DNA from 2 places in the Caproiciproducens sp. NJN-50 genome. Region 2 is predicted to be linked to the other one. Evidence: a T-box and tRNA genes for the amino acid it is inferred to sense, from the RefSeq annotation. Region 2 holds a T-box; the other holds one or more tRNA genes.

Region 1 (9,008 bases), 1.3 Mb from region 2:
GGGTCCCCTTTCGCCGCTTCAATCTTGACGACGTCGGCGCCGAGATCTGCCATAAACCGTCCGGCGGCCGCCGCCGCGATAAAATTCGCCAGTTCGACGACCCGGACTCCTTCCAACGGTTTGCTCATATTGATCTATCTCCTTGTATCATAAATGTAGCTTTCAATCAGTTTTTCTTGTATTCCGCGTCGATTTTCCCATTCTTCGTCATAATCATGTGGACAACAAACGGGACAACGACAACGATAATCGTCAGATAGCCAAGATATCCGTATCCCGTGTTGACGAGAGGAATCAGACCGAACTGCGCGATCGCAAAGGTCAGCAGCGTGAAAATCACCGCGATGATAATGGTGCGCTTCATCAGATTTTGCTTGGACACTTCCGGCGAGGCGTCTTTCCTGTTCCAGGCGTTGACATAGCGCGCAATCACGCCCGCGATCATATTGACGGCAGTCGACACCGCGCCGAGAATGATCAGGATCGAGATGACCGGGGTGAGGAACGAGGCGCCGACGCCCGTCTGGACCATCAGCAGGGTCGGAACCTGAGCGGTTTTCAGATCCGGGTTGTTGACAATGGCAATCAGGCCGACCGTGCACATGAAAATGATGAAGGCATTGACGATAAAGCCGTAAACCATTGATTTCTTGGCTTCCTTCTCGTCTTTAAACGGCTCGGCATGCTGCATCAGAAGGCCGATCGACGCCAGCTGGAAAGCTGCGTACACGAAGCACCTCCAAAACGCCGGGCCCGCCGGTGCGGGAGCGGCGGCCATCTGGCCGATGTTGGCCGAGATCGTTCCCCACTGCGCAAAGATGTTGGGAACATAGACCAGCAGCAGGCCCGCGATGATCACGACCGAAACGGTGGAAGCCGCCGCCCGGACAAGGTCGGTCCCATAAATAGTCAGTACGAAAATAATCAGGCCGATGATCACGGTGCAGACAATGTACGGAATGCCGGTCAGCGCGTGCAGCGTCGCGCCGCCCGTCGCAAAGGCCACCGACGGGGCCAGGCAGATGGTGAACAGGTAAACGAGCTCGTACAGGTTCGAAAAAATCGGTCTGGCTTTTTCTCCGAAATCGCCGTAAAACTTATCGGTAAAAGTACGATAATCATAGGTCTCGTGCCTCTTGGCATAGCGAAGGCCGTACCACTGGAAGAACGCGCCGAAAGCCTGTGCGAGAACCGGTGTAATCAGTGCCCAAATTCCAAATTTGACAAAGTAAGAATACAGCTGGGCGCCCGAGGCAAAGCCTCCGCCGAACTGCGTGGTAAACCAGACAAACGCTACGCCAATCGCGACCGGCATCTTATTTTTATTGATCATGGCAATTCTACTCCTTTTGTTAATTCTACCCCATTCATCATTTTGAAAGCCGACGTAATCATTGAGGACGCGTTTTCAGCCCATTTCCTTGAATGCCTGAAGCATGGTGCCGGCCTGTTCATAGTTCACCATCTGGCAGTCGACTTCGATGTTCACATTTCTGAGGCCGGCGGCGTCGCAGGCCCGCTTGATCGGAACATAATCGAACTCTTCCGGATCGCAGAACTTCGTCATCAGGACAATCACACCTGCCGCGTTGTGTTTTTGGGCCAGATCGACAATGAAACCAACTCGCTTTTTGTCCCTGTCATACAGCACGCTACAGTTGTCCATATCGGCAAACTTCTGCGCGAGCGCATCCAGCGGATTCGGCTTCTCCGGCACGTCCGTGCGGTACTGTCTCGACTCCTGGGCAACATCGTCCGCAACGATCTTGATCCCGTTCTTGTCGAAAATCTCCAGAAGGCCGGGGGAATCGGCGAGGATGCCGCTCGTCACCACGCGGACTTTGCCTTCGTCCGCAGGGGCTTTCTTCAGCTCCGCCGTCAGCTGCCTGACCAACGCCGTGTGTTCTTCCTTCAGCATGAACCAGGCGCTCTTAAAGACATCGCTCCTCTGGACCGCGGTGATCGCATGGTCCGCAGCCGTTTCCGCAAACTCGCGCATCGCCGCATTGTGTTCGTTGTAGATCCGGTTGGACTCCGCGAGCAAAATTTCGGAAAACTTGGCGCCGGTCGCAATCTCGAGATCACTGATGACCTTCTCATAGCTCGCCTTCGTGAATTTGACGCCGTAATCCGGTTTTCTGTTCTGCGGATAGGTCATGGGGATGAACGGAATGCCGGGGACGGCATATTTCCAATTCTGGCCCAGGCTTTTGAGAGAGTCGCACAGCGAGGGAATGACGATCGCGGAAATCCCCTCAAATTTTCCCGTGATCCCAAGCTCAAGCACCGTCTGCATAATGGAGCAGATGAACGCGGGATAATATTTCTTGGCCTCATGGACCTCCATCTCCGCGCCCCACACGCCCATCGGGACAAGGCCCATGGAATGGATGATCTCCTCCGGGGTGTAGACCGGCGCGCAAGCGACGACTTTCCTGCCCTGCGCAAGGTACTTGCCGAGCTGCTTTCTCGGAGACGCAGCAATTTCATGAAACTGAGCCAATAATTCATCGATTGCCATCTGAACGGCCTCCTTTGTTTGCTTCCATAATTTCCATCAGGCCCTGAACGCGCGTGTCGTACTGCGCCTCGGAGAAATTCCGCGGATCGGCCTGATCGCCGTCAAAGCTGACCACCGGGATGTCACAGGCCCTGCCGATCTGCCGGCTCATTTCCGCCATGAACCCGGACCAAAGCTTGCAGGAGCGGTTTGTATGCACCAGAAGGCCTTCCACGTGATTGTCTTTGCAGAGTTTGATCCTTTTATCCCTGGAAAGTTCAAGATTCATTGCATTCGGGACTCTCGCATAGGCGCGGCACATGCCGTCGAAATCGTCATAGATGAACCCGAACGCATCCGCGTAGATGGTGGTTACCATGTTGATGCCTCTGCTCTTTAGGCCTGTCGAGGTAACCCTCAGCCACGGCCAGCAGGCAATCCCTTCGAACATGATGCGGTACTTTTCTTCGCCGTGATAGGTCGAGTCGCCTTTTTCATGGTTGTCTTCGTATTCTTTCAAAAGAGTTTCCATCGCTTCCGCTGCTTCCTTTTTGCCGCGCGCGGTCACCATGACCGCCATGTGGTTCAAAAGATCGAAGCCGTTGAACGGCGAAGGAAGATACTTGGCGCAGGAGGTCGCCGCCAGCCAGGCGCGGCTGGAGCGCCCGGAAATCTCCATGACCTCCTTATACCGTTCGTCGCTCCACTTTTTGCCCGTAATCTTCTCCAGCTGATGGATCGCACCCCAGAACTGGGCTCTTATGTACTCGGTCTCCGCGTCGGACACCTCATAATCGGGGTTGAACGGGATATCGATCATGATCATGGGGATATCCAGTTCCCTGGCAATATTCTCATACCATTTGATCATGCAGTTGCAGATGTTGTTGCAGCAAAGGACGAAGTCCGGCATCGGCATGTTCTGCTCCGGCGCGTCCTTCAGTTTCATGTACGCAAGGGAAACCCTTGCGTAAGCGCAGAGGTCGTTGGAATAACCGTCCCCCTCGCTCTCGCTGCACATCCGCTCGCCGCCGCCTCTCGCGGCGATGGCTGCGGCCTGATTTTCCGGATAGCAGACGGAGAGGCCCAGGGTTTCCGGTATCTCCACGGGGAAGTTGCTTGCACACCACCCGACCATCTCGCCCCGCGCCTTCGCCTCCATGCAGTCGCTGTAAGCCTTGGCCGCAATCTGACCCAATTTGTACTTTGCCGAATTCGGGTCCGGCGCAGGTCTTTTCTTCTTAACTTCTTCACCCATCAATGAAAACCTCCTTCATAAATTGTCGTTTTGAACTTTATCATAAGCATACAGCGCCGCGCCAAGAGCGCCCATGAGCTGGGCATGTTCGCTGTACACTATTCTGACCCCCAGTTCCTTTTCCATGGCATTCCGAACGCCTGCATTTCTCGCCACTCCGCCGCTCATGCAAACCTGCTCGCGCACTCCCACCCTTTTGACCAGAGAGGCAACGCGCGCGGCAACCGACTGACAGATCCCGGCCACCAGGTCCGGAATCCGGACGCCCGACGCAAGCTGAGAGATGACTTCCGACTCCGCAAACACCGTGCAGGTGCTGGATATATTCGCCGGATGAACCGCCCTGGCCGCTTCCACCTCAAGCTGTGAAATATCAAGATGGAGGATATTGGCCATGACGTCCAGGAACCTTCCGGTTCCCGCCGCGCATTTATCGTTCATGACAAAGTTGGCCATGCGCCCCTCCTCGTTCAGCGACAACACCTTCGCATCCTGTCCGCCGATGTCGATCACCGTTCTGACATCGCCGAATTCGCGATGAACGCCTACGGCGTGGCAGGTCAGCTCGCTCAGCTGCAGGTCGGCGCCCGCGAAGGTTTTTCTTCCGTACCCCGTGGCGACCGTGAACCGAATCTCTTCCCGTCTGACTCCGCTCTCCCGAAGCGCATTCTCCATGGCGCGGGAAACACCGTCCGTGCCCACTGTGGCAACCACAATGGAGGAAGAAACGATATCTTTCCCGTCCTTTAAAATGACCGCCTTTGCAGTGGTCGATCCAATATCAACGCCCAATGTAAACATAAAAATTCCTCACCTGCTATCGTTCGCCCGATATTGTTATTTTTTTGACATATCAGGGCGCAGAATGGCATACATGTCGATAAGTATACTTGTATACATATTATCTGCTAATTATCCCATTTCGATTTGAAGGTGTTACCTTCGTTAGCCATACATGTCGATAAGTATACATGTCTACAAGTTTGTTTTGCAAATCTATTGTACCAATAGATGCTCCCGATGTAAATAGCCATTTTGGATAGAATATGCCGATTATAACTGTTCATTTTCCATAAATCGCATCCTATATTTGGATTATAAAAAGGCATTTTGACCGATAAATCCGGAATTGAAGGCCGTTCTGCACGGAATTTCCCCTGTGGTCCGCACACAGCCGGTCCATGAGTAAGCCGAAACATATTTTCCCTATTCCATTTTTTCTTTTCATATAGTAAACTAAGGAAAGGGAATAGGATCTTATTTTAAGAGAGCGGGATAATTAGATGAATGAAAATATAAAGCCAAGAAACGTTCAGCCCTATACTGCGGATGAAGTGTACAAAAAAATACGAAGGAGCATCATCAAGCTGCAGTTGGAACCGGGGCAGATGATCAGTGAGAACCAGATGTCTCAGAAATACAATGTCTCCCGTTCCGTGATCCGGAGCGCTTTTGTCCGCCTTCAGCAAATACGGTTTATTGAAATCTATCCTCAGCGCGGGACATATGTCAGCCTGATTGATCTGAATCATATCTCCGATCTTCTCATGCTGCGCACCGCGGTGGAAAAAGAAGTTATTTACGAGATGTTCACCTCTCTGAAAAAGAAGGATCGGGCCGCCCTTGTGAATGCTTTGGAATCGAATCTGGCCGAGCAGGAAAAATGCCGCAATGAACCGGATTACAACGGGAAATTTCCGTGGATCGACTCGGATTTCCATAAAACGATGATCGACAGCGTCGGCCGGTATTCCCTCGTCGAGATGCTGGCCGACGACATGCTTCATATCGCGAGATGGAGGAACTTCGATGTTGCGTTCGATCACAGAATTCCGGCGCTGATCGATCAGCACCGCGCGATCGTCGAAGCGATCAAGGCGGAAAATATGCTGCTGGCACAGAAAAAGATGGCGGATCATCTCGAAACGATATCAAATATAGCCGACAGGGCCAAAGCGAAGTTTCCAAGCTATTTTAAATAGCCTTTAGAGCGCCTGGAAGAACCCGGATAACGCCGCCTCTGCGGCCTTCCGAATCCATCCTTTCTGCATAAAAAATCAGGCAAGCCCAAAAGGGCCTGTCTGATTTTTGGTGGAGGAGGATGGAATGGGAAAAAGCAAAACCACCGTCACGTTTGCTGCTGTTATCGGAATTCTATACCACGGTAAAAGTCCACGGCCTAAAAACGTGCCGCCGGCACGTTTTCTTTACGGCCTTCCGAATCTATCCTTTCTGCATAAAAAATCAGGCAAGCCAAAAGGGCCTGTCTGATTTTTGGTGGAGGAGGATGGAATGGGAAAAAGCAAAACCACCGTCACGCTTGCTGTTGTTATCGGAATTCTATACCACGGTAAAAGTCCACGGCCTAAAAACGTGCCGCCGGCACGTTTTCTTTACGGCCTTCCGAATCCATCCTTTCTGCATAAAAAATCAGGCAAGCCCAAAAGGGCCTGTCTGATTTTTGGTGGAGGAGGATGGAATGGGAAAAAGCAAAACCATCGTCACGTTTGCTGCTGTTATCGGAATTCTATACCACGGTAAAAGTCCACGGCCTAAAAACGTGCCGCCGGCACGTTTTCTTTACGGCCTTCCGAATCCATCCTTTCTGCATAAAAAATCAGGCAAGCCAAAAGGGCCTGTCTGATTTTTGGTGGAGGAGGATGGATTCGGACCATCGAAGCCGTAAAGCAACAGATTTACAGTCTGCCCCATTTGACCGCTCTGGAACTCCTCCGTATATGGAGCCTTGTTGGAAAGCAAAGCTCCTTTTGAACTGGAGCTGGCAGACGGATTTGAACCCCCGACCTGCTGATTACAAATCAGCTGCTCTACCAACTGAGCTACGCCAGCACATGTATTCTTGGATATGATTTTTTACAGCGCTTGAATACTATAACATTTTACCGTGTCTTTGTCAAGATATTTCGTCAGAAAACCGCGTATCTTAAATATAGATAAAACAGCTCAAAAATCAGTAACAATAATCGTTATTGTTACTATTGATTTCTCTCAAACTCTATTCTATAGTATTAATAGAAAATAAAAAGGAGGCACAAGGTATGAAAGAAAAAGATATTAGGAATCTGAACGTTGAGAGCGATCCGTTCGATCCATCCAACGAGCCGCAGGGCTGGTGCTCTCCGGAGTTCCCTTCAGGTTGTCTGCTTGACACCGACTTGGAATAAACGAACACGGCGATAGAGAAATAATTTTTATCGATTTATAGAAAGTCTGCGGCGCCGCCGGCAAAAGCCGGTTGCGCCGCAGATTTTCTTATTTTTATCGCTTATATCTTTACCAGTTCATAATCCCGGTTTCCGAGTCCCAGCTTGACCGCGTGGTCGATCAGAACATTCCAGTCCGTTGTTGGGTGAACATCGGCAAAATGGTCTTGATGGACCTTTTCGCTTTTCTCCAGCAGACTGCCGGGCAGGGCCGGCTGCCGGTTGACGGCCCTGGCGCACGCGAGATCAAGCGCGACCGGATCAAAAGACGCAAACATCCCTACGTCCGGCACGATCGGGATATCGTTTTCCGCATGGCAGTCGCAGTACGGAGAGACATCGACCACCAGACTGACGTGGAACTGAGGGCGGTCATGCAGCACCGCGTAGGAATACTCGGCTATTTTTTTGTCCAGAATATCATTGGATTCGTCGGAGGCAGGCAAGACAGCATCCATGGGGCAAACGCCGATGCATCTTCCGCAGCCGACGCATAAGTCATGGTTAACGGAAGCCTTTCGGTTTTCGATGGAAATGGCGCCGTGGGCGCAGTTTTTCCTGCACGATCCGCAGCCGACACACGCCTCCTGATCCACATGGGGCTTTCCGCTGCTGTGCATTTCCATTTTTCCTGCGCGCGACCCGCAGCCCATACCGATGTTTTTCAATGTGCCCCCGATCCCGGTCGACTCGTGTCCCTTAAAGTGAGTCAGTGAAATAATGATATCCGCATCCATAATGGCGTGCCCTATCTTGGCTTCCTTTACATATTCCCCGCCTTCGACTGGTACCAGCACCTCGTCAGTCCCTTTCAGCCCGTCCGCGATCAGGATATGGCACCCGGTGGAATCGTGGGAAAAGCCGTTTCCATACGCGGAATCCAAGTGATCCAGCGCATTTTTCCGGCCTCCGACGTAAAGGGTATTGCAGTCGGTCAAAAAGGGGCTGCCGCCAAGATCCCGGACAACATCGGCCACCACTTTTGCGTAATTCGGGCGAAGAAAAGAAAGATTTCCCGGTTCGCCGAAATGGATTTTGATCGCGGCATATTTTCTATTAAAATCAATTTGCCCAACGCCCGCAGTTATCATCAGCCTCTTCAGCTTTTGAAGCAGGTTCTCGTTCAGGGTAGCGTGCATATCGGCAAAATATACTTTTGAAGTTCCCATCCTGTATCCCCCACACAGTTCTGAAATTGATGTGATCCTGATTTTTATCAATATTATATCATTGAGGCCATAGGATGAAAAGTATTTTCTAAAATTCGGGCCCGGTGTGTCCGGGAGGCAGGGCGCTGCGGCCAGTTCCAAACGGAAACCGCATTCCGACGCCATGAGCGGAACCCGCAGAATCAGCAGCGGCCAGGCTGATTATAAAATTGACTAAAAACAGAAACATCTCCAACGCACAAACAAGCTACAGTTACAAATGTTATAAAAAGCCTTTACAAATGGAATTTGTGTTGCTATGATTAGACACATTCATGAAGCTTTCTATTCATCTTTTTTGAGAACGGCAAATACAGGATGGCATATGAAGGTGTGTCTCCCGAATCGATCTCACTCCTTGCCTAAAACAGCAAAACACTTGGCGGAGTTTGAACGAACCGGTTAAAACGGGCATGAGATCTCGGAATATCCGCAACGGATTTTTGGGATGTTCAAGCTATAATTCGTATCTTTAGAAAAGCCATCGGTCTTACCTCCCTTTGATGAATCTGCAATTCATTTTAGCGGAGTGCCCGGTGTTTTTTGTTTTTTTATCCGCTATTGGAAGCAGTTTGAAGGGACGTATGTATTATGATATCATTCAAAAAGCGCGGACAGACCTGCAGGATTGGCAACTTGAATCTTTTGAATGAATCCGGGTGCAGATTTCTAATAAACGATTCCATGAAACCCTGTCCCTGCTAGCGATTTACCGTGAATACGCGCTCTGCTCAATCATATGAACGGTTTCTGGAACACACGAACATAAATTAAGTAAAGGAATCTTCATCTATGGAATTGATCGCCTCTTTAACTAT
Region 2 (9,008 bases):
GCAGTCAGTGCTTCCGCTTCTTTGAAGTCGATTTCATGCTGCCCATAGGCAGCCTCATGATGGGATGCCTCGATTTCGAATTCCATCTGCTCAAGGTCCAGGCAGATGTCGCGCCTGGCATTTTCTCCCTGATCCGCAGGTCCGAGGTCAAAATATCCGGCAGTGTCGTTTGTCTCGGTGGTAGGATGCCCCAGTTCGTCCGTCTGAAACAGATAAAATTCACATTCCGTGCCGATATAAAAAGTAAAGCCCTGATCGGCAGCCCGCTTCAGAGTCTTTTTCAGTACGCATCTCGGGTCACCCGGATACGGAGTGCCGTCCGGCCCAATGATCTCACAGATCAGCCTTGCGGCCCGGCCGCTTTGCGTACTCCAGGGATAAATCAGAAAGGTTTCGGGATCGGGCTGCAAATACATGTCTGATTCCTGAATCCGGACGAAGCCTTCCATGGAGGAACCGTCAAACATGCATTGATTATTCAGGGCCTTTTCAATTTGATCGGCGGTGACCGTGACATTTTTAAAGGATCCAGGAATATCGGTAAACTGAAGACTTAAAAAATCGACATGATTGTCATGCAGCATTTGAATCATATCGTTTCTTCCCATGCACGGCATTTAGATACCTCCCGGAACAAACACATCATATGGTATTTGGTTTTCGTCAGGTGTGTCCTAATATAATATATTTATATTATGCTTTTTCAAAAGCCGTGTCAATCATTTTTGAATTGAAAGAACGATTTCATTCTAATGCACAAAATTCGACTGAATTTCGGCCTCTTTCCATGTTTTTGCAGCCTTTCATAAGCAAAAATGCAAAAACAGCGAAGAAATTATTCTTTATAGCTAAAAAGGAACCCTGTTGAAGAACAGGGTTCCTTCCTACCATTGTCAGTGAAAAATCGTAATTTTATGATATACTTTTTTGCCCTTTTTAATAATCAGGCAGGCTTTCCCATTTCTGTCAAAGTCCTGTTCCGTAAAGATGGCAGCCGGATCGGAGACCTTATTTCCGTCGGCGGAGATGCCTCCCTGAACGACCAGCCTTTTGGCTTCACCGCGCGACGGCGCGAGATTTGCCTTGACCAGAAGATCAAGGATCCCAATGGCTCCGTCTGCAAAATCGGAGGGCGACAGCTCCGTGGTCGGCATGTTTTCCGTATCCGTGCCGCTCCCAAAAAGCGCCCGCGCCGCATCTCTGGCTTTCACCGCCTCATCCTCTCCGTGAATCTGCTTTGTCACTTCAAAGGCCAGAAGCTCTTTCGCGGGGTTCAGCTGCTCGCCGCTCAGAGAGGAGAACGCGTTGATTTGATCCATCGGGACGAAGGTCAGAATTTTCAGGCATTTTAAAACATCGGCATCCCCGACGTTTCGCCAGTACTGATAGAACTCAAACGGCGATGTTTTTCTCGGGTCGAGCCACACGGCTCCCTTTTCCGTTTTGCCCATTTTTTTGCCCTCGCTGTTGGTCAGCAGGGTAACCGTAATCCCGAAAGCTTCCTGATTTTCTTTCCTGCGGATCAGCTCCACGCCGCCGATAATGTTGCTCCACTGGTCGTCTCCGCCAAGCTGCAATCTGCAGCCATAACGCCGGTACAGCTCCAGAAAATCATAGCTCTGCATGATCATATAATTCATCTCAAAGAAAGAAAGGCCGCGCTCCAGCCTCTGCTTGTAGCATTCGGCGTCCAGCATGCGGTTCACGGAAAAGCAAACGCCGATGTCTCGGAGAAAGCTGATATAATTCAGATTGGAGAGCCAGTCCGCGTTGTTGGCCATAATTGCCTTATCATCTGAAAAATCGATCAGCCTGGACATCTGCTTCTGAAAGCAGGAGATATTGTGCGCGATTTCCTCCTCCGTCAGCATTTTCCTCATATCGGTCTTCCCCGTCGGGTCGCCGACCATGCCGGTGCCGCCTCCGAACAACGCGATCGGCGTATGGCCGGCCCGCTGCAGATGAGCCATCACCATGATCGGAATATAATGCCCCACATGCAGGCTGTCCGCAGTTGGGTCGAATCCGACATAAAACGTCGCCTTTTCCTCGTTAAGCAGGTGGCGGACCCGTTCCCGGTCCGTTGTCTGCGCAATCAGGCCCCGCTCTTCCAAAGTCTCAAAAACACCCATTCTATCATCCTCCATTTTGTCAGGGAACAATAAAAAAGCCCCCCGCAAAGTAGTTTTTGCAGAGGGCGGAAAATTCCGCGGTACCACCTCAGTTTACCGGCTTCCTCACGGAAGCGGCCTTACGGGTACAAAACCATACCCACACGCTGTAACGTGCGTTCCTTACGGCCGGACCTACTGGACGAATTCAATCCGGCGGCTCCAGGATGTATTTCATCCGGCAACCGCGCCTACTCGCACCGACCGCAGGCTCTCTGAGCGTTTGTTCCGGAGTACTTCTTCCCTTCTCAGCTGTTGAAAAATATTATAGATGCATTCCGTTCTCTTGTCAAGCTTCCGGCCGTCTTTCCGCCATCCGAAGCATTTCCTCCGCATTTTGAAGCATCAGCGGCGTGACATTCTCTCCGCCCATGATCCGGGCGAGCTCCTTCCGCCTTCCCTCCCGGTCCAGACGGTCCACCCGTGTGAACGTGCGGTTTTCCCGGACCTGTTTGCGGATCAGAAAATGCGTGTCGGCCAGCGCGGCGATCTGCGCCAAATGCGTCACGCAGATGACCTGGCGGTTTTGGGAAACTTCCCGCAATTTTAGTCCGACTTTCTGCGCCGCGCCGCCGCTGACGCCCGTGTCCACCTCGTCGAAGATCAGGGTCCCGATATCGTCCCTGCCCGCAAGGACCGTCTTGATTGCCAGCATGATGCGCGAAAGCTCGCCGCCGGATGCCACTTTCGCAATCGGCTTGGCCGGTTCCCCCGCATTGGTGGAAATATAGAATTCAATCCTGTCGCAGCCGGTTTCATCCATCGGAATAGAATCCTGCCGGATTTCAAAAGTCACGTCCGGCATGTTGAGGAACTGAAGCTCCGCCTTTACTTTTTCCGAAAAGACCTTTGCCGCACCGGCACGCCAGCAAGAAATCTCCTCGGCGAGGGATCTTGCCTGCGAATGAAACTTTTGATAGCTTGCCCTGAATTTCGCCGCGTTTTCATCCGAAAGCCGGATTGTCTCCAGTTCCATCCGGCATTTTTCAAGGTATTCAAGCATTTTCTCGACCGAGCCGCCGTATTTCAGGCCCAAACGGTAAATCGCGTCCAGTCTTGTCTCAATTTCGTCCAGTTCCGACGGATCATATTCCAGTTGAGAGGAAAAGCCTCTCATTTCCTCTCCACAGTCGTCCAGATCGTAGGAGATGGATTGAAGGCGCTCCGCCAGGCCGTGCAGCTCCGGGAGGAACCGTTCCGCATCGTTCAGCGCGGCGGCAGCCTCTGAGACGGCCGAAACAGCCCCCAATGTTTCCTCGTCTCCGCCAAGCGCCGCTTTTGCCCGAGAAATCGCCTGCGCGACCCGCTCGGAATTGCGGTACAGATTCTTCCGGCGATCCAGCTCTTCCTGTTCGCCCGGATGAAGATCCGCAGATTCCAGCTCGTCGATCTGATAGTTCAGCAGGTCGATCTGCCGTGCCTTCTGGGCCTGGTCTGTTTGACAGGAATCCAGCCCCGCTTTTGCGGCCAGCATGGAGTGATAGGCCTCCCGATAGCGCAGAGAGAGGTCAGCGGGCAAACCCATGCTGTCCAGATAGCCGACATGCAGCTCCGGAGACAGCAGACCGTAGCTCTCATGCTGTCCGTGTATGTTGATCAGCAGACTCCCGACTTCCTTCAGTACGGAAACGGTGGAAGGCCGTGCATTGATCCTGCAGGAGGTTTTGCCATCCGGGGAAATTTCCCGCTGGACAATCACGGTCCCGTCGTCTTCCACGGAATAGCCAAGCTCCCGAATCCTGTCGGCGGCGCGGCCGTTCTCAAGCTGAAAAACCGCGGAAACCAGAGCGCGGCTTGCGCCCGTGCGAATCAGCTCCCGCGACGTTCTTTCCCCCAAAACCGCATTGATGGAATCGATGATGATGGATTTGCCGGCGCCGGTTTCACCGGTCAAGATGTTGAACCCGGTGCCAAAATCGATCTGTGCTTTTTCAATCACGGCGATGTTTTCGATATAAAGCTGTGACAGCATGGCAATCACCTGACAAATTTTTTCAGTTCTGAAGACAACCTTTCCGCGGAACTATCATCCCTGGTCAAGATAAAAATCGTGTCGTCGCCTGACAGCGTTCCCACAATATTTTCCCATTGAAGAGCATCCATCGCGGCGCACACCGCATTTGCCATTCCGGTCAGGCACTTGACCGCGACCATATTCTGCGCGTAGTCGACGGAAAGGGCGGAATCGGAAAACAGAGAATAGAATTTTGTGGTGTAATCCTTTGTCTCGTCCTGCCCCACCGTATATTTGTATTTGCCGCTCGCGGTCAGGGTCTTGATCAGACGAAGCTCCTTGATGTCACGGGAAACGGTCGCCTGAGTCACTTCATACCCCTCTTCACGCAGACGGCGGAGCAGTTCCTCCTGTGTATCAATGGAATATTTCCCAATCAGCTCCAGTATTTTGGCGTGCCGTCGTTCCTTCATGGTCCGATTCTCCTCTCTCCAAGTTTATCGGTTACAATCTCATAAAAATTATTATTCTTCAGCTTTAATATTTTAACGGTGCCGGAAGATCTGGAAAATTCGATTCGGGTTCCGTCCGGAATTTTTAAAAAGATTTCACCGTCGATCGTAAGAATAATTTCGCTTTCATAATCAGAATGTGCCCGAACGCTCAGCTTTGCGTCCGGCCCGAAAACCACCGGCCTGCTGAGCAGAGAATGAGGGCAGATGGGAGAAAGAAGAATACAGTTCATCTGAGGATCAATGATCGGACCGCCTGCGGAAAGCGAGTACGCGGTGGAACCGGTCGGCGTGGAAAAAATCAGCCCGTCGGCTCGGTAATCGCACACTTTGGTGTCATCCAGCCGGACTTTGAAATCGAGAATCCGCGAAAGCGTTCCTCTCGCGATGACGGCGTCGTTGAAAGCGGTAAATATTTTGGATTTTTCCTCCTGATCGACCCGGACTTCCAGCATCATCCGGTCTTCAATCGTATAATCTCCGCTTGTCAGCTTTTCCAGGCGGTCCATCTCGTTGGTTTCCAGTCCTGCAATATAGCCCAGCCTTCCGGTATTGATGCCTAGAATCGGCTTTTGAGCAGTCGCGGCGCTACGGGCACAGTGGATAATCGTTCCGTCCCCGCCTACGGCAATAATAATATCACAGGCCTGGATCATTTCCGCTGTGTTGGAAAAAAGCAAAATTTCCTCGCCCGGAAACGACGGCCGGAACTCGGCCTTCATCAAGACCTTAATTTCAAGCTTTCGCAGCTTCTGAATCAGTCTGCGCGTGTAATACACCGCATGGTTTCGGCTCAGATTTGGAATCACCGCAGCCTTCAATCCGTTTCACCGCCATTCAGCCGCAAATGGGACTCTTTCACCAACGCGTCAATATCCGGCGCGACAGACACGGGGCAGTCAGATTTCTGAAGATATAAAAGGTATTCTATATTCCCCTCCGGCCCCTTGACCGGGGAATATGTCAACCCAAGGACAGAAAAACCATTCTCCAGAACAAAACCTATGATATTGTTAATCACCTGAGTATGAATTCTCTTGTCTCGGACGACGCCTTTCTTTCCAACGTTTTCACGCCCCGCCTCAAACTGGGGCTTGATCAGGCAGACGGCCTGTCCGTTCCCGGATAAAAAGCGACGCGCTACAGGCAGCACCAGGCGCAGAGAAATAAAGGAGACATCCACACTGAAAAATCCGATCGGCTCCGGCACCTGCTCGTTCGTCAAGTAGCGAACATTCGTCCTCTCCAAGCTGACGACACGGGGATCAATTCGCAGTTTCCAGGCAAGCTGACCGTAACCGACATCGATGGAATAAACTTTTTTCGCTCCGTTCTGAAGCATACAGTCCGTAAATCCGCCGGTGGAAGCCCCGATATCCATCGTAACTTTTCCCCTCAGGTCAATAGGAAACGCGGCAAGCGCTTTTTCCAGCTTGAGCCCCCCGCGGCTTACATAGGGAAGCCGGTCTCCCCTCACCTCAATCTGAACTTCCACTGGAAGCAAGGTACCGGGTTTATCCTGCTTTTGTCCCTCAACATAAACCTGGCCCGCCATAATGACCGCTTTGGCTTTTTCCCTGCTCTCCATGAGTCCCCGGTCAAAAATCAGGCAGTCCAGTCTTTTTTTCTGAATCAATTCGAGCACTCCGATGCAATCAATTCGGCAATACCCCCGGCGCTGAGTCCAAGCTGTGCCAAAGCCTGGGCCATCGTTTCGTGCATGACGAAACCGTTGATCGCACGGAGGTAAAATTTGCCGGCAAAAGAAGCTTGGCTGAGAAGATAGGCGAAACATTCCCCGATGCCGCCCTGTGCAATGCCTTCTTCAAAGAAGAAAATGGTCCTGGCATTTAATACACAGCGGATTGCTTCGGGATCAATCGGGAAAATGCGGTTTAACTTCAGAATTCGGATGTTCAGCCCCTTTTCCCTGAGGTAAGTCAATGCCTGACATGCATTGGAAAACAGTCTTCCATAGGTGACAAGAACGATATCGGCAGACTCTTCTCCGTAAAGGTCAAAAGCCTCGCGGCTGCCGTGAAAGTCAAACGGGCGGAAAAGCTGTTCTCCCCTTGGATAGCGCACCGCCGCCAGCCCGTCACAGTCATAGAGTGCCTGATGGAGACAGTTCTGAAGCTCATCGTAATAAGAAGGGGAATAGATCGTGATGCCGGGAACCGTTTTAAGAAAAGCGGTGTCGAAAATCCCCTGATGCGTCTCGCCGTCTTCGCCGACGATTCCCGCCCGGTCGACCGCCAGAACAATTTTAACTCTTTGCAGTGCGACGTCGTGGATCACCTGGTCATATCCCCGTTGCAAAAAAGAGGAATACACCGCAAAGACGGGAAGCATCCCGCCGCAGGCAAGCCCTCCGGCGAAAGTGACGGCATGTTCCTCGGCGATTCCGGTATCAAAAAAGCGTTCCGGAAACTTTTCGGAAAAATCCTTCAGCCCGGTGCCTTCCTGCATGGCGGCGGTAATGGCACAGATCCTTTCGTCCTCCGACGCGAGAGAACACAATTTATTTCCGAATACCGAAGAAAAACTTCCGGCCGATTTGACCGGTTTTCCCGTTTTCACATCAAAAGAGGAGATCCCGTGAAAAGCTTTGGGATTTTCCTCGGCAAATGCATAGCCCTTTCCTTTGCGTGTCAGAACATGAATGAGGACTGGGTGCTGTATGCTTTTTACGTTATTGAATACTTCGATCAGTTTTTCCGTGTCATGACCGTCAAACGGGCCGTAGTAGTAAAAGCCCATGTCCTCAAAGATCGTGCTGTTATATAAAAGCTGCTTGAGAACAGATTTCGATTTGGTCAGCGCGTGCCGGAACGGCTTGCCGACTCCGGGAATATGATCCAGGATATTCTCAATATTTCCCTTGATTTTAAAGTAAGAGGGCTTGGTGCGGATGCGCGCCAGATAGCGGGCCATGGAGCCAACGTTGCGGGAAATAGACATCTTGTTGTCATTTAAAACGACGATAAAATTCTTATGAAGGCGGCCCGCATTATTCATCCCTTCATAAGCAAGACCGCCGGTCAGGGCGCCGTCTCCAATGACGGCGACCACATGACCCGGTTCACCCTTCAGTTCCTTGGCTTTGAAAATTCCAAGGGCAGCCGAGATGGAAGTACTGCTGTGCCCGGATGTAAACGGATCGTGAGGACTTTCCATGCGGTTTGGAAAGCCCGAGATCCCCCCGTGCGTCCGAATGGTCCCAATGCGGTCAAATCTGCCCGTCAACATTTTGTGCGTATACGACTGATGCCCCACATCCCAGACGATTTTATCCTCCGGAGAATGAAAAACCCGATGCAGGGCGACGGTCAGTTCGACAACCCCAAGGTTCGAAGCCAGGTGCCCTCCGTTCGTGGAAACCGTTTGGATGATTTGTTCCCGAATCTCGTCGCACAACTGCTTCAGCTGGCCGGGCGCAAGCCGCTGCAGATCTGTCGGGGAGGAAATTGATTTTAACAGGCTGCCCATAGAATCAGCGGACTTTCTTCTGGTCCGGAATCGCGTTTTGGATTTTCGCCGCGGTCAGAGTGTTTCTCAGAAGCATGGCGATCGTCATGGGGCCAACTCCTCCCGGAACCGGAGTAAGGTAAGACGCCAGCTTGCTGACGGGCTCAAAATCAACGTCTCCGCACAGTTTGCCGTTTTCGTCGCGGTCCATGCCCACGTCGATCACGCAGGCGCCCGGCTTGACCATGTCGGCCGTGATGAATTTCGGCTTTCCGACGGCCGCAACCAAAATATCCGCCCTTCGGCAGACTTCACCAAGGTCTTTTGTCTTGCTGTGACAGATGGTGACGGTGCCATTCTCATGCATCAGCAGCATAGCCATCGGCTTGCCGACGATGTTGCTGCGTCCCACGACAACGCAATTTTTTCCCCCGACCGGTATCTTCTCCCGGTGCAGCAGCTCCATGATCCCCGCCGGAGTGCAGGGAAGAAAACGGTAATTGCCCACCATGATCCGTCCAACATTGGAAGGATGAAACGCATCCACATCCTTCCAGGGGTCGATTGCCTCGATGACAGATTCTTCATCCAGTCCGTCAGGCAGCGGAAGCTGAACAAGAATTCCATGAATTTCTTTTTTATGGTTCAGCCGGTTCACCAATTCAAAAAGCTCATCCTGGTGGGTGCTTTCCGACAAAGCATATTTTTCAGAGTAAATGCCCACCGCCGCACAGGCTTTCTCTTTTAGATTCACATAGGTCTGGGAAGCGGGATCGCTGCCGACCAAAACCACGGCAAGACCGGGGACAATTCCCTTCTGTTTCAACTCCTGGACCTCAAGCGCAACTTCGGCTTTGATTTCCGCGGAAATCGCTTTTCCGTCAATCAGCTTTGTCATTGCCT

What was found. The T-box of region 2 lies ahead of tyrS (tyrosine--tRNA ligase). A T-box ahead of a tRNA ligase gene usually reads a tRNA of that ligase, here a tRNA-Tyr.
Region 1: it encodes a tRNA-Tyr, which carries the amino acid that the T-box ahead of tyrS (tyrosine--tRNA ligase) is inferred to sense. The anticodon was not compared.

Annotation. Positions count from the first base shown of each region.
Region 1 covers NZ_CP035283.1:379,133-388,140, reverse strand. Annotated here, with positions in the region: gene EQM14_RS01995 (CaiB/BaiF CoA transferase family protein) at 1-128, opposite strand, end outside; gene EQM14_RS01990 (YkvI family membrane protein) at 167-1,333, opposite strand; gene EQM14_RS01985 (2-hydroxyacyl-CoA dehydratase subunit D) at 1,409-2,521, opposite strand; gene EQM14_RS01980 (2-hydroxyacyl-CoA dehydratase subunit D) at 2,508-3,758, opposite strand; gene EQM14_RS01975 (acyl-CoA dehydratase activase) at 3,774-4,559, opposite strand; gene EQM14_RS01970 (GntR family transcriptional regulator) at 5,042-5,740, shown strand; gene EQM14_RS16235 (hypothetical protein) at 5,865-6,029, shown strand; gene EQM14_RS16230 (hypothetical protein) at 6,238-6,402, shown strand; tRNA gene EQM14_RS01965 (tRNA-Tyr) at 6,407-6,492, opposite strand; tRNA gene EQM14_RS01960 (tRNA-Thr) at 6,533-6,608, opposite strand; gene EQM14_RS16815 (hypothetical protein) at 6,818-6,943, shown strand; gene EQM14_RS01955 (DUF362 domain-containing protein) at 7,045-8,151, opposite strand; gene EQM14_RS01950 (ArsB/NhaD family transporter) at 8,983-9,008, shown strand, end outside.
Region 2 covers NZ_CP035283.1:1,658,633-1,667,640, forward strand. Annotated here, with positions in the region: gene glnA (type I glutamate--ammonia ligase) at 1-617, opposite strand, end outside; gene tyrS (tyrosine--tRNA ligase) at 894-2,132, opposite strand; T-box leader at 2,191-2,430, opposite strand; gene recN (DNA repair protein RecN) at 2,461-4,143, opposite strand; gene EQM14_RS07995 (arginine repressor) at 4,149-4,598, opposite strand; gene EQM14_RS08000 (NAD(+)/NADH kinase) at 4,595-5,458, opposite strand; gene EQM14_RS08005 (TlyA family RNA methyltransferase) at 5,455-6,273, opposite strand; gene dxs (1-deoxy-D-xylulose-5-phosphate synthase) at 6,270-8,126, opposite strand; gene folD (bifunctional methylenetetrahydrofolate dehydrogenase/methenyltetrahydrofolate cyclohydrolase FolD) at 8,131-9,003, opposite strand; gene lgt (prolipoprotein diacylglyceryl transferase) at 8,987-9,008, opposite strand, start outside.